Linked DNA regions of Desulfosarcina ovata subsp. ovata. Each later gene encodes a partner of the first gene's protein in a complex. Links are inferred from orthologs where the notes say so. Each region holds a gene or a part of one and is shown on either strand. Other genes may lie near its edges.

The links.
Region 2: the proteins of nusB (region 1) and rpsJ are in contact, whole or in part, in a solved structure (PDB 3D3B), measured with the Escherichia coli proteins. The link is inferred for Desulfosarcina ovata subsp. ovata from one-to-one orthologs.

Annotation. Positions count from the first base shown.
Region 1 is NZ_AP021879.1:4,632,949-4,638,775, forward strand. What follows is about bases 1,105-3,845. They hold nusB (transcription antitermination factor NusB), read right to left. Parts: upstream 2,836-3,845; coding sequence 2,374-2,835; downstream 1,105-2,373. Other genes in these bases: ispG (flavodoxin-dependent (E)-4-hydroxy-3-methylbut-2-enyl-diphosphate synthase), read right to left, coding at 1,105-1,592; GN112_RS20500 (MBL fold metallo-hydrolase), read right to left, coding at 1,727-2,377; ribH (6,7-dimethyl-8-ribityllumazine synthase), read right to left, coding at 2,839-3,312; GN112_RS20515 (bifunctional 3,4-dihydroxy-2-butanone-4-phosphate synthase/GTP cyclohydrolase II), read right to left, coding at 3,331-3,845. Also shown: proS (proline--tRNA ligase), read right to left, coding at 1-421; more of ispG, read right to left, coding at 435-1,104; more of GN112_RS20515, read right to left, coding at 3,846-4,557; GN112_RS20520 (riboflavin synthase), read right to left, coding at 4,679-5,344; bifunctional diaminohydroxyphosphoribosylaminopyrimidine deaminase/5-amino-6-(5-phosphoribosylamino)uracil reductase RibD, read right to left, coding at 5,386-5,827. UniProt on the Escherichia coli protein: Part of the processive rRNA transcription and antitermination complex (rrnTAC). The complex forms an RNA-chaperone ring around the RNA exit tunnel of RNA polymerase (RNAP).
Region 2 is NZ_AP021879.1:6,551,448-6,557,480, reverse strand. The notes cover bases 2,882-5,828. They hold rpsJ (30S ribosomal protein S10), read right to left. Parts: upstream 4,538-5,828; coding sequence 4,226-4,537; downstream 2,882-4,225. Other genes in these bases: tuf (elongation factor Tu), read right to left, coding at 4,555-5,748; rplC (50S ribosomal protein L3), read right to left, coding at 3,581-4,210; rplD (50S ribosomal protein L4), read right to left, coding at 2,882-3,499. Also shown: rplP (50S ribosomal protein L16), read right to left, coding at 1-360; rpsC (30S ribosomal protein S3), read right to left, coding at 379-1,029; rplV (50S ribosomal protein L22), read right to left, coding at 1,043-1,384; rpsS (30S ribosomal protein S19), read right to left, coding at 1,401-1,682; rplB (50S ribosomal protein L2), read right to left, coding at 1,750-2,574; rplW (50S ribosomal protein L23), read right to left, coding at 2,592-2,879; more of rplD, read right to left, coding at 2,879-2,881; rpsG (30S ribosomal protein S7), read right to left, coding at 5,876-6,033. UniProt on the Escherichia coli protein: Involved in the binding of tRNA to the ribosomes. Part of the processive rRNA transcription and antitermination complex (rrnTAC). The complex forms an RNA-chaperone ring around the RNA exit tunnel of RNA polymerase (RNAP).

The DNA.
Region 1 (5,827 bases):
AACTGCTTACCCACTTGGAAAAGGAATCACCGATGATGGTTTCCGAGGTGGGCCGGACCACCAGCGGTTCGGTCAGCGGGCCACCGGGGATGAGCTTGCCGCCGTCGCCCTGTTCGAGCCGGTGATGGGTGACCACGGCACACTCCTTGGCGAATCCCTCCACATGCTCAGCCTCCTTTTCCAGGAAACTGACCGGAATGAAAAGGGGAAAGTACGCGTTTTTCACACCGGTGGCCTTGAACATGCCGTCCATGTGGGCCACAATATTTTCCCAAAGGGTGTATCCCCAGGGCTTGATGACCATGCAGCCGCGAACCGGCGAGCGTTCGGCCATATCGGAGGCCTTAATGACCTGCTGGTACCATTCCGGATAATCTTCCGCCCGGGTGGGCGAGATGGCGTTTTTCTGCTGTTTGCCCATGTTGCCTGTCTTTCTATCGCGTTGATCGGTTGTCTGCTGGTTCCCCGGGCTCACTGGCAAGCTGCCGTTCGAACTGGCCCACCGCTTCCAGGACCACATCCACCAACTGGTCTTCGGGAAATTTTTTGATTACCTGGCCTTTTTTAAACAGGATGCCTACGCCGCGGCCACCGGCCACGCCGATGTCGGCTTCACGGGCCTCCCCCGGACCGTTGACCACGCAGCCCATGATGGCCAATTTGACCGGCGTGGTGCATGTCAAAAGGGCCTTCTCCACCCGCTCGACGATATCGAACAGGGGAATCTCGCAACGCCCGCAGGTGGGGCAGGAGATGATTTCCGGTCCCCGGTGACGGATGCCTAAAGCCCGTAGAATCTCGTAACCGACGCGAACCTCTTCGACCGGGTCACGGGTCAGGGAGACCCGGAGCGTATCGCCGATTCCCTCGGCCAGCAGGCTGCCGATTCCCAAGGCCGATTTGACGATGCCCGAATAGAGCGAGCCGGCTTCGGTCACGCCCACGTGCAGGGGCAGGTCCGTCTGCTGGGACAACAGCCGGTAAGCCTCAATGGTCCGGGGCACATCGGACGCCTTGATGGAGATCTTGATGTTGTGGAAATCGAAATCCTGCAGAAGATCCACATGCCGCATGGCGCTCTCCACCATCCCCCGGGCGGTGGCGCCATCATACTTTTCCAGAATATCCTTTTCAAGCGACCCGGCATTGACGCCAATACGGATAGGGATTCCGCAGTCTTTGGCACAGTCAACCAACGCACGGACGTTGGTAGCGCTACCGATGTTGCCGGGGTTGAAACGCAGGCCATCCGCCCCAGCGCGGGCGGAGGCAATGGCCAGGCGGTAATCAAAATGGATATCCGCGATCAACGGGATATCGATCGCTTGCTTGATTCGGGCGATGGCGTCGGCGGCAGCCTGATCGGGAACGGCTACCCGCACGATCTCACAGCCCGCCCGACTCAATTGGCCGATTTGTGCGACGGTGGCGGCGACATCATCGGTCTTCGTGTTGGTCATGGACTGGACACTGATCGGTGCCCCGTCTCCCACGGCAACTCCACCCACCATGATCCGTCGGGTTTTCCTGCGCCGAATGCCTCCGGGCATACGGGGCTGGCCAGGGGGCGCCATGAATGCATGGTTATCCATGGGGACAACCCTTTGGTGAATCGGCCTGGGCCTTATTATCCACCCTCAACAGAGAAATATCAAACGAAAGGTGGTATCGCGAACCCATTTTCAGCATCGGCTTCCAGCCGCCCGACGTTATTGTGGCCACTGGGTCAGCCGATGCCACAGAACGGGTTTGACCGCTTTTCATAGCCGATGGTCGTGCTGCCCATATGCCCCGGATAGACCTTGACATCGTCATCCAGTGAGAACAGGCGCGTCCGGATGCTGTTGATCAGCACGTCAAAACTGCCGCCGGGGAAATCGGTTCTGCCGATGGAGCCGGCAAACAGGGTGTCGCCGACAAACACCGCTTTGCGCGTCTCGCCACCCTCCTGGTATTCGGTGTAAAGACAGATGCCGCCCGGGGAATGCCCCGGCGTATGCAGCACCGTCAAGGTGTGGACGCCGAAGGTGATCGTGTCCCCGTTCTCCAGCAGGCGGTCTGCTGCGGGCGAGTTTTCGGCGGACATTCCCCAGGCGGCCGCCGCAGCCGACAACTTGCTTAACATGGGGGCGTCGTCACTGTGAATCAGAATGTCGGCACCGGTGACCTCCTTGAGCCGTTTGTTGGCGCCCACATGGTCAAAGTGACCATGGGTGTTGATGATATGCACCACCGTCAGGCGGTCATCGGCCAGGGTGGTGAGAATTCGATCGATATCGTCTCCGGGGTCGATGACCACTGCCTGACGGGTCTCTTCGCATCCGAGGATAAAACAATTTGCTTGAATCGGGCCCAGGGCCATTTGACGGATAATCACGGTATTCCTCCTGTTTCATCTTGCGTGGTCTTCGGCGCATGGTTGACTTCATCTCTTTCCATGGCCATTCGGATGCTGTCCAGAATGCCGTTGATGAAGGCTCCGGATTCATCGGTGCCGAACCGTTTGCCCACATCGATGGCCTCGTTAATGGAGACCTTGGGAGGGATGTCGGCACAAAACAGCAGTTCAAACACGGCGATGCGCAGGATATTGCGGTCCACACAGGACATGCGCGACAGCTTCCAATTGCTGGAAAAGCGTTCGATTTCCGTGTCGATCGTTTCGCGGTGTTCGCGGACACCGTTGACAATACGGTGGAAGAAGGGGGCCGCCGGTTTGTCTTGTGTAAAACAACTGCAGAAGAGGCCCACGGGATCATCCACCGGATCGCGGTGCATGTCCATGTAAAAGAGGGCCTGGAGGGCCTGCTCCCTGGATATTCGACGGGTTCCCATGAATTATTCCTTGCCCACCAACTCCACGAGATTGGCCATCTCGATGGCTGCCACGGCGGCGCTCCAGCCCTTGTTGCCGGCTTTTGTCCCCGCCCGTTCAATGGCCTGCTCAATGGTGTCCGTGGTGAGAATTCCGAAGATCACCGGTACGCCGGTTTCCATACTGACCTGGGCAATCCCCTTGGATGCTTCAGCGCAGACATAGTCGAAATGAGGGGTGGCGCCACGAATCACGGCACCCAGGCAGATAACGGCGTGGTACTTTTTACTTTTGGCCATGCGCTGGGCGAGCATGGGAATTTCAAACGCACCGGGCACCTTGACCAGGTCGATATCCTTGTCTTCAGCGCCGCTGCGGGTCAGGGCATCAACGGCACCGCCCACGAGCCTGTCGGTAATAAAATCGTTGAAGCGGCTGGCGATGATGCCGAACCGCTTGCCCTGGGCAACCAGTCCGGCTTCAATGATATTCGGCATGAGATGGTTTTCCTCTCTTTATTGATGGGTGACGGTTTCATCAAAACTGAGCATATGGCCCATTTTCAGCTTTTTGCATTCGAGATAACAGCGGTTGTAGTCATTGGGTGCGACTTCGATGGGCACCTGCTCGACCACGCTGAGGCCGTAGCCTTCCAGCCCGACCATTTTTTTGGGGTTGTTGGTCAACAGGCGCATTTTGCGAACACCCACGTTAACCAGCATCTGGGCGCCGATGCCGTAGTCGCGCATGTCATCCTTGAAACCCAGTTTCAGGTTGGCCTCCACCGTGTCCATGCCTTTGCAGCGCTGCAGTTCATAGGCCTTGAGCTTGTTGATCAGTCCGATGCCGCGTCCTTCCTGACGCAAGTAAAGGATGACGCCGGCACCTTCGGCATTGATCATTTCCATGGCCTTGTGCAACTGGTCACCGCAGTCGCAACGCATGGAACCGAAAATGTCGCCGGTCATGCATTCGGAGTGGACCCTCACCATGGTGGGCGTTTCAGGGTCGATGTCACCCTTCACCAGGGCGATGTGAGTGAGGTTGTCGATATCGTTTTCAAAGGCAATCATCTTGAAATCGCCGCCGTAGGAGGTGGGGATGACGGTCTCGGCGGCGCGGTGGACAAAGCTTTCCGTGCGCACGCGGTATTCCACCAGGTCGGCAATGGTGCAGATGCCGATGCCATGCTGGGTACTGAATGTTTCGAGGGTCGGCATACGGGCCATCGTGCCGTCGTCGTCCATGATTTCACAGATCACCCCCGCCGGCTTGAGGCCGGCCAGGCGTGCCAGGTCCACGCTGCCCTCGGTTTGCCCCACACGAACCATGACGCCGCCATCACGGGCGCGTAGCGGGAAAATGTGGCCGGGCCGGGTCAGGTCACCGGGTTTGGCGTCATCCGCCACGGCAGCACGCACGGTGGTGGCCCGGTCGGCTGCGGAGATGCCGGTGGTGACCCCACACTTGGCTTCGATGGAGACGGTGAAGCCGGTCTCGAACGGGCTGGTGTTGTTTTGCACCATCATGGGTAGGTTCAACTGAGCGCATTTGTCAGCGGTGAGCGACAGGCAGATGAGCCCTCGGCCATACTTGGCCATGAAATTGATGGCATCAGGGGTCACCATTTCCGCGGCCATGGTCAGATCTCCTTCGTTCTCGCGATCTTCGTCATCTACGAGAATGACCATTTTGCCATTACGGATATCTTCAATGGCTTGCTCGATGGTAATTTTTGGCATGGTTGATCGTTTCTCCTGCTGTTTGTTAACGTCGATCACCGTAACGGCGAAGGATGAAGGGGGTTATCGGATGGGGTGCGCTAAGCGAGATCCCGCCGCCATCTCAAATCGAAAATGCTTATCAGATAAATCCGGATTTGGCCAGAAAAGCCATATCGATCCTGCCCTTGGCGTCTGTCTCGCCAGGGTCGGGCGAGCGGCTGCCGACCACAAAGCGTTCCACATACTTGCCGATCATGTCAGTTTCGATGTTCACCGGATCCCCCACCTTTTTCAACCCGATGGTGGTGAGCGAGGCCGTATGGGGAATGATGCTGACGTCAAACGTGTTGTTGTCGCAGCGGTTGATGGTCAGGCTGGTGCCGTCTACGGCCACCGATCCCTTTTCGATCATGTAGCGGGCCAGGGATGCGGGTACCGCATAGGTGATGACAATGGCGTTGGCCAGGGTTTTCCTTTCCCGCAGCACCCCCATGCCATCGATATGACCGGAAACCAGGTGGCCGTCCAGCCGGTCCGAGAGCCTGAGGGCCCGTTCCAGATTGACCCGCTCGCCAATTTTGATTTTTCCCAATACGCTTCGCTGCAGGGTTTCTGGAGAAACATCCACGCTGAACTGCCGGTCCTGGAGGGTGACGGCGGTCAGGCAGGCTCCGTTGACGGCGATGCTGTCTCCAACGCGGGTGCCTTTCAGGTCGAAATCGGACGTGATGACCATCCGGCGCCCCTGTCCGGTCGGCTGGATGGCGGCGATGGCGCCTAACCCCTCAATAATTCCTGTAAACATAGTGTCTTAAAAATAAGGTAAAAACCGTTGTTGTCAATCGGTCAGCGAGGTTTCAGATAGCCTTGCAGCAGTACGTCGGTATCGATTTGAGATACCGACAGATCATGGACCAACAGGCTTTGCTGCATGCTCGCAGGGCCGTTGCCCCGGCAGATGGGAACCCCGTCGTCGCCGCCCAGAATTTTGGGCGCGTAAAAAAAACAGATTTTGTCCACCACGCCGGCGGAAAAGGCCGCGCCGAGGACCGTTCCGCCTCCTTCGATGAGCAGGCTGGTGATTTCCATGCGACCGAGCAGGGTCATCAGTGCGTCAAGGTCGATACGATCGTCTTTCAATGGGGCGGTGATCACCCGGGCCCCGGCATGTTCCAGTACCGCCCGGCGATCGGGCGGTGCATCCGGACCGCAGATGACCCATATGGATGCATTGGAATCCTGGCGCAACATCTTGGCCGACGGCGGCATGGACAACTGTGTGTCCAGA
Region 2 (6,033 bases), 1.9 Mb from region 1 along the record:
GAGGCGAAGGGCTTCCTTGGCCATCTCCCGGCTGACGCCGGTCATTTCATAAAGCACTCGACCGGGCTTGATGACCGCCACCCAGCCTTCGGGCGCGCCTTTTCCCTTACCCATGCGGACTTCAGCGGGTTTTTTGGTGTAAGGTTTATCCGGAAACAATCGAATCCATATTTTCCCGCCTCTTTTTACGTGGCGCGTCATGGCGATACGTGCCGCCTCGATTTGTTTGGAGGAAATTCGGCCGCAGTCGATGGCCTGCAGCCCGAATTCGCCGAAATTCAGATTGCAGCCCCGATAGGCGGCGCCCTTCATTCTTCCCTTTTGACTCTTTCGATATTTGACCTTTTTGGGGCTCAGCATGTCGTATCTCCCACAAGCCTATCCACTAATTTCGGCTTGATCCTTTTTGAGAATTTCCCCATGGAAAACAAAAACCTTAATTCCGACGATTCCATAGGTGGTTCTGGCTTCGGTAATGCCGTAGTCAATATCCGCACGCAAAGTGTGCAGTGGCACACGTCCTTCGCGATACCATTCGGTACGGGCCATTTCGGCGCCCCCCAACCGACCGGAACAAATGATCTTAACGCCTTGGGCGCCGAACCGCATGGCCGAGGAAACGCCGCGCTTCATCGCCCGCCGGAATGCCACCCGGCGTTCGATCTGCATGGCGACATTTTCAGCAACGAGCTGGGCATCCACTTCGGGCTTCCGGATTTCCTGGATGTCGATGAGCACTTCCTGGCTGACGCGACCCTCAAGTTCTTTCTTGAGCTTTTCGATTTCCGACCCCTTTTTCCCGATAACGATTCCGGGACGGGCCGTGAAGATTCGAAGTCGAACCCTGCGGGTAGACCGTTCAATTTCGATTTTAGATACACCGGCATGATGCAGTTTACCTTTGATGAATTTTCGGATCTGGTAGTCTTCAAAGATGTAATCCGCATATTTCTTGCCGGCAAACCACCGGGATTCCCAGGTCTTTACGATCCCCAGCCTTAGTGAAATAGGGTTGACTTTCTGGCCCAAGCTAATTTCCTCCTTAATGGACTAAACCTTCGGATAGCACGACAGTGATATGTGAGGTTCTTTTGAGTATACGCGCGCCTCTGCCCCTGGCCCTTGCCTTAAATCGTTTCAGCGACGGCCCCTGATCAACAAGCAGATTGCTGACAATCAGTTCGTCGACATCGATGCTTGTGTTCTGGTCGGCATTGGCAACCGCCGATCGCATGATTTTTTCGACGATGCCGGCAGATTTCTGCGGCATGAATTTGAGTGCGTTGATCGCATCCTCGGCCGGTTTGCCTTTGATGGCGTCGGCGATCATCCTCACCTTCTGGGGAGAGATGCGCACATGTCGTTGAGTAGCTCTGACCTCCATTTAGGGCCTTCCTTTTTTATCTTTTAACTTTAGATTTTTTATCCGCTGCGTGCCCGTAATAGGTTCGCGTCGGTGAAAATTCGCCCAGCTTGTGACCCACCATGTTCTCACTAACAAAAACCGGGATAAATTTTCTTCCGTTGTGAACGGCCAAAGTGATACCTACCATTTCAGGCAGGATAGTGGACCGCCGCGACCAGGTTTTAATCACCTGGTTGCTCCTGGAATTCTGGGCTTCAGTCACCTTTTTAAACAGTTTCGGGTCGATGAAAGGACCTTTTTTTAACGAACGTGGCATTATTTCTCCTGCAATATTCCGTTAATTCGGTGCGGGGGTGAGGGAGGCCGCCCCGTTGAATCCGGTGCTATTTGGTACGCCGCTTGACGATATAACGATCGGTTCGTTTATTTTTGCGGGTACGGTATCCCTTGGTGGGCATTCCCCACGGAGAGCACGGGTGCCGTCCGCCGGAGGACCGTCCTTCACCGCCGCCCATGGGATGATCCACCGGATTCATGGCCACACCGCGTACCTCGGGCCGGCGTCCTTGCCATCGCCTGCGTCCGGCCTTTCCCAGGGAAACGTTTTCGTGGGTGACATTGCCAAGCTGTCCGATGGTTGCCTTGCAGTTCAGCAAAACCATGCGGACTTCGCCAGAAGGCAGCTTCACCAGCGCATAGCGGTCTTCCTTGGCCATCAGCTGGGCGAAGGTTCCGGCGCTACGAACAATCTGCCCGCCCTTGCCGAGTTTCAGTTCGATGTTGTGAATATGCGTTCCCAGCGGAATATTGGCCAGCGGGAGTGCGTTGCCGGCCTGAATGTCCGCTTCGGGACCGGACATCACCGTATCTCCAACCGACAGCTTCAGCGGGGCGATGATATACCGTTTTTCACCGTCCGCATAATGCAACAGGGCGATCCGTGCAGACCGGTTGGGATCGTATTCGATGGCGGCGACGGTGGCCGGAATTCCATCCTTATCCCTTTTAAAGTCAATCAAGCGGTAGTATCGTTTATGCCCGCCACCCCGATGCCGACTGGTCACACGGCCATTGGCGTTACGGCCGCCACTCTTTTTCAGAATTCGTACCAGACTTTTTTCAGGTGTCGTCTTGGTAATCTCTTCGAAGCCGGCGTAGTGTTGGAATCGACGTCCCGGGCTGGTCGGTTTTACTTTTCTAATTGCCATCTCTAAGCTCCTAGCGTCTATACACCTTCAAAAAAGTCGATCCGTTCACCTGGCATCAAAGTCACGATGGCTTTTTTCCAGTCTTTGCGTTTTCCGAGAATACGACCCCGTCGCGTGGTCTTTCCCCTGACGTGGGCGGTTTGGGTCTTGGCCACCTTGACGTTAAATATTTTTTCGATGGCTCTGGCAATTTCGACCCGGTTGGCCCGTTTATCGACCTCGAAGGAGACCTGGTTGCATTCCTCTTTCTGAATACTGGTTTTCTCGGTAATCACCGGTCTTTTTATGATGTCGTATTGATTCATCAGCCCAATCTCCCCTCTATCCCTTCAATCGCCGGTTGGAGGATGACCAGCTTGGGGTATTTAAGGATATCGTAGACGTTCAGTCCTTCGGTCTGAAGAATCTTGACGCCAGGAATGTTGCGGGATGAAAGTTCCAATCGCTCGTTCTTCTCGCCGGTAACGATCAGCGCCTTTGTGGCATCGATGGTCTTTACGATTCCGGCAAACACACGGGTTTTGATTTCATCCAGGTCAATGCGATCGACAACGATCAACTGCTGCTCCTGAACTTTACTGGACAAAGCCATTTTCAGGGCAAGTTTGCGCACTTTTTTAAGGACTTTTTTGGAATAGTCCCGGGGATCCGGACCGAAGACGACACCGCCCCCGCGCAGCACGGGAGATTTGATGTCGCCCTTGCGGGCACGCCCCGTTCCCTTCTGGCGGTAGAGTTTGTGGCGGCTGCCCCTGACATCGGAACGCCGTTTGACCGACGCCGATCCGGCCCTCCGACCAGCCAGTTGAGCGGTAACAACCTGGTGAAGCACGCTCTTTTTAACCGGCACATTGAAAATCGTTTCATTCAATTCCGTTTGAGTGACGACTTCTCCGGCAATATTTATTACATCAACAACAGCCATAATGTTCCTCGTCCACTGCCACCCGGTCCCCCATCGTTTTTTTGGTCAAGCGGGTCGGCGGTCAGCTCGGGATCCTTTTGATTAAGCGAAAAGGACCTTGTTAATCGTTACGATAGCTGATTTGGAACCCGGTACAGGTCCATTCAGCAGGATGAGATTCTCTTCCGGACGGATATCGACAATTTCCAGGTTTCTGACCGTTTTCGTCTCAACCCCGTATTGCCCGGGCATTCGTTTTCCCTTGATGACTTTCGCCGGCCAGGCACTACACCCGATAGATCCCGGAACCCGGTGGTTCTTGCAGCCATGGGTCTGGCGCCCGCCACCGAAACCATGTCTTTTCATTACACCCGAAAAACCACGGCCTTTGGTGGTACCGGTAACATTCACTTTTTCTCCGATAGAAAAAAGTTCGGTACCGATCATCTGCCCCAGCGTGTACTCATCCGGGTTCTCGACGCCAACTTCCTTCACCGTGCGATAACAACCGTCACCGCTTTTTTTGAAGTGGCCTTGCAGCGGTTTGGTCGTTTTGCTCGGTTTTTTATCACCGAAACCGATCTGAAGCGCCTGATATCCGTCAGTGGCAAGCTTCTTGATCTGCGTAATAACACAGGGACCGACTTGCAAGACGGTGACAGGGATGTATTTCCCATTGGACGCGAACAGCGATGTCATGCCCAGTTTTTTTCCAACCAGTCCTTTACACATCTCTCATATCCCGTATTAAAGTTTGATCTCCACATCGACGCCAGGAGACAGATCAAGCTTCATCAGCGCATCAACGGTCTGCTGGGTCGGCTCAAGAATATCAAGAAGCCTTTTATGAGTCCGCATTTCGAACTGTTCCCTGGATTTTTTATCCACGTGGGGGGAGCGCAGGACACAAAACTTATTTATTTTCGTAGGCAGTGGAATCGGTCCGACAACTTTGGCACCGGTTTTTTTTGCCGTGTCGAAGATGTCACTGGCCGACTGGTCCAGAAGCTTGTGATCGTAAGCTTTCAGCCTGATCCTGATTTTGGAGTTCATTATCATTGTTACCGACTCTCTTTTTATTCGATAATTTCGCTGACGACACCGGCGCCGACCGTACGACCGCCCTCACGGATGGCAAACCGAAGCTCTTTCTCCATGGCGATCGGCGTGATCAGCTCCGCCGTGATGGCCACGTTGTCACCGGGCATCACCATCTCAACGCCCTCGGGAAGATTCAAAATCCCCGTCACGTCCGTGGTCCGGAAATAAAACTGCGGACGATAACCGTTGAAAAACGGGGTGTGACGGCCTCCTTCTTCCTTGCTCAGAATGTACGCCTCGGCTTTGAACTTCGTGTGCGGCGTAATCGATCCCGGTGCCGCCACCACCTGGCCGCGTTCGACTTCGTCACGCTTGGTGCCGCGCAGCAATACCCCGATGTTGTCCCCCGCCTGACCTTCATCAAGCAGCTTGCGGAACATCTCCACTCCGGTACATACCGTCTTGGCGGTTTCGCGGATACCCACGATCTCTACGTTGTCACCCACATGGATGATGCCGCGCTCCACACGGCCCGTTACCACGGTACCCCGGCCGGAAATGCTGAACACGTCTTCGATCGGCATCAAAAACGGTTTGTCCACGTCGCGCTCCGGCTCCGGAATATAGCTGTCAATCGCATCCAGAAGCTCGAAAATGCACTTCGCTTCTTCCGCGTCCACACTGTCACTCTCCAGCGCCTTCAATGCGCTGCCACGGATGATCGGCGTGTCGTCACCGGGAAACTCGTACTTGTCCAGAAGCTCCCGCAACTCCAGCTCCACCAGCTCGATCAGCTCTTCATCATCCACCATGTCGCATTTGTTCAAAAAGACGATGATCCGGGGAACACCCACCTGGCGGGCCAGAAGAATGTGCTCACGGGTCTGGGGCATCGGGCCGTCGTCGGCGCCCACCACCAGAATCGCTCCGTCCATCTGGGCGGCGCCGGTAATCATGTTCTTGATGTAGTCCGCATGGCCCGGGCAGTCCACGTGCGCGTAATGGCGAGTGGCCGTCTCGTACTCCACGTGGGCCGTGGCAATCGTGATCCCCCGCTCCTTCTCCTCGGGCGCCTTGTCAATCTCGTCGAACGGAATGAAATCCGCCATCCCACGCATCCCGCTCAGCTTGGTGATCGCTGCCGTCAGGGTCGTCTTGCCATGGTCGATATGCCCGATCGTACCTACGTTGACATGCGGCTTTGTCCTCTCAAATTTTTCCTTCGCCATCTCCCGGTCCTCCTGTTAACGGGGAGTGTTACCCCAACAAGGCAATAGGCTTTGATCGTCAGGCAGCGGATCGGCCTGATCACCGCTCAAAACCTAGTGCAGATAAAAAATATATGGAAGTAAGTCCTTACCAGCGGTAATGGGCAAAAGCCTTGTTGGCATCTGCCATCTTATGCGTGTCCTCGCGCTTTTTAACCGAAGCGCCACGATTGTTGGCAGCATCCATCAGTTCCCCGGCCAGTTTGGCGTCGAACCCTTTTTCCCCGCGACTGCGCGCATAGCCGA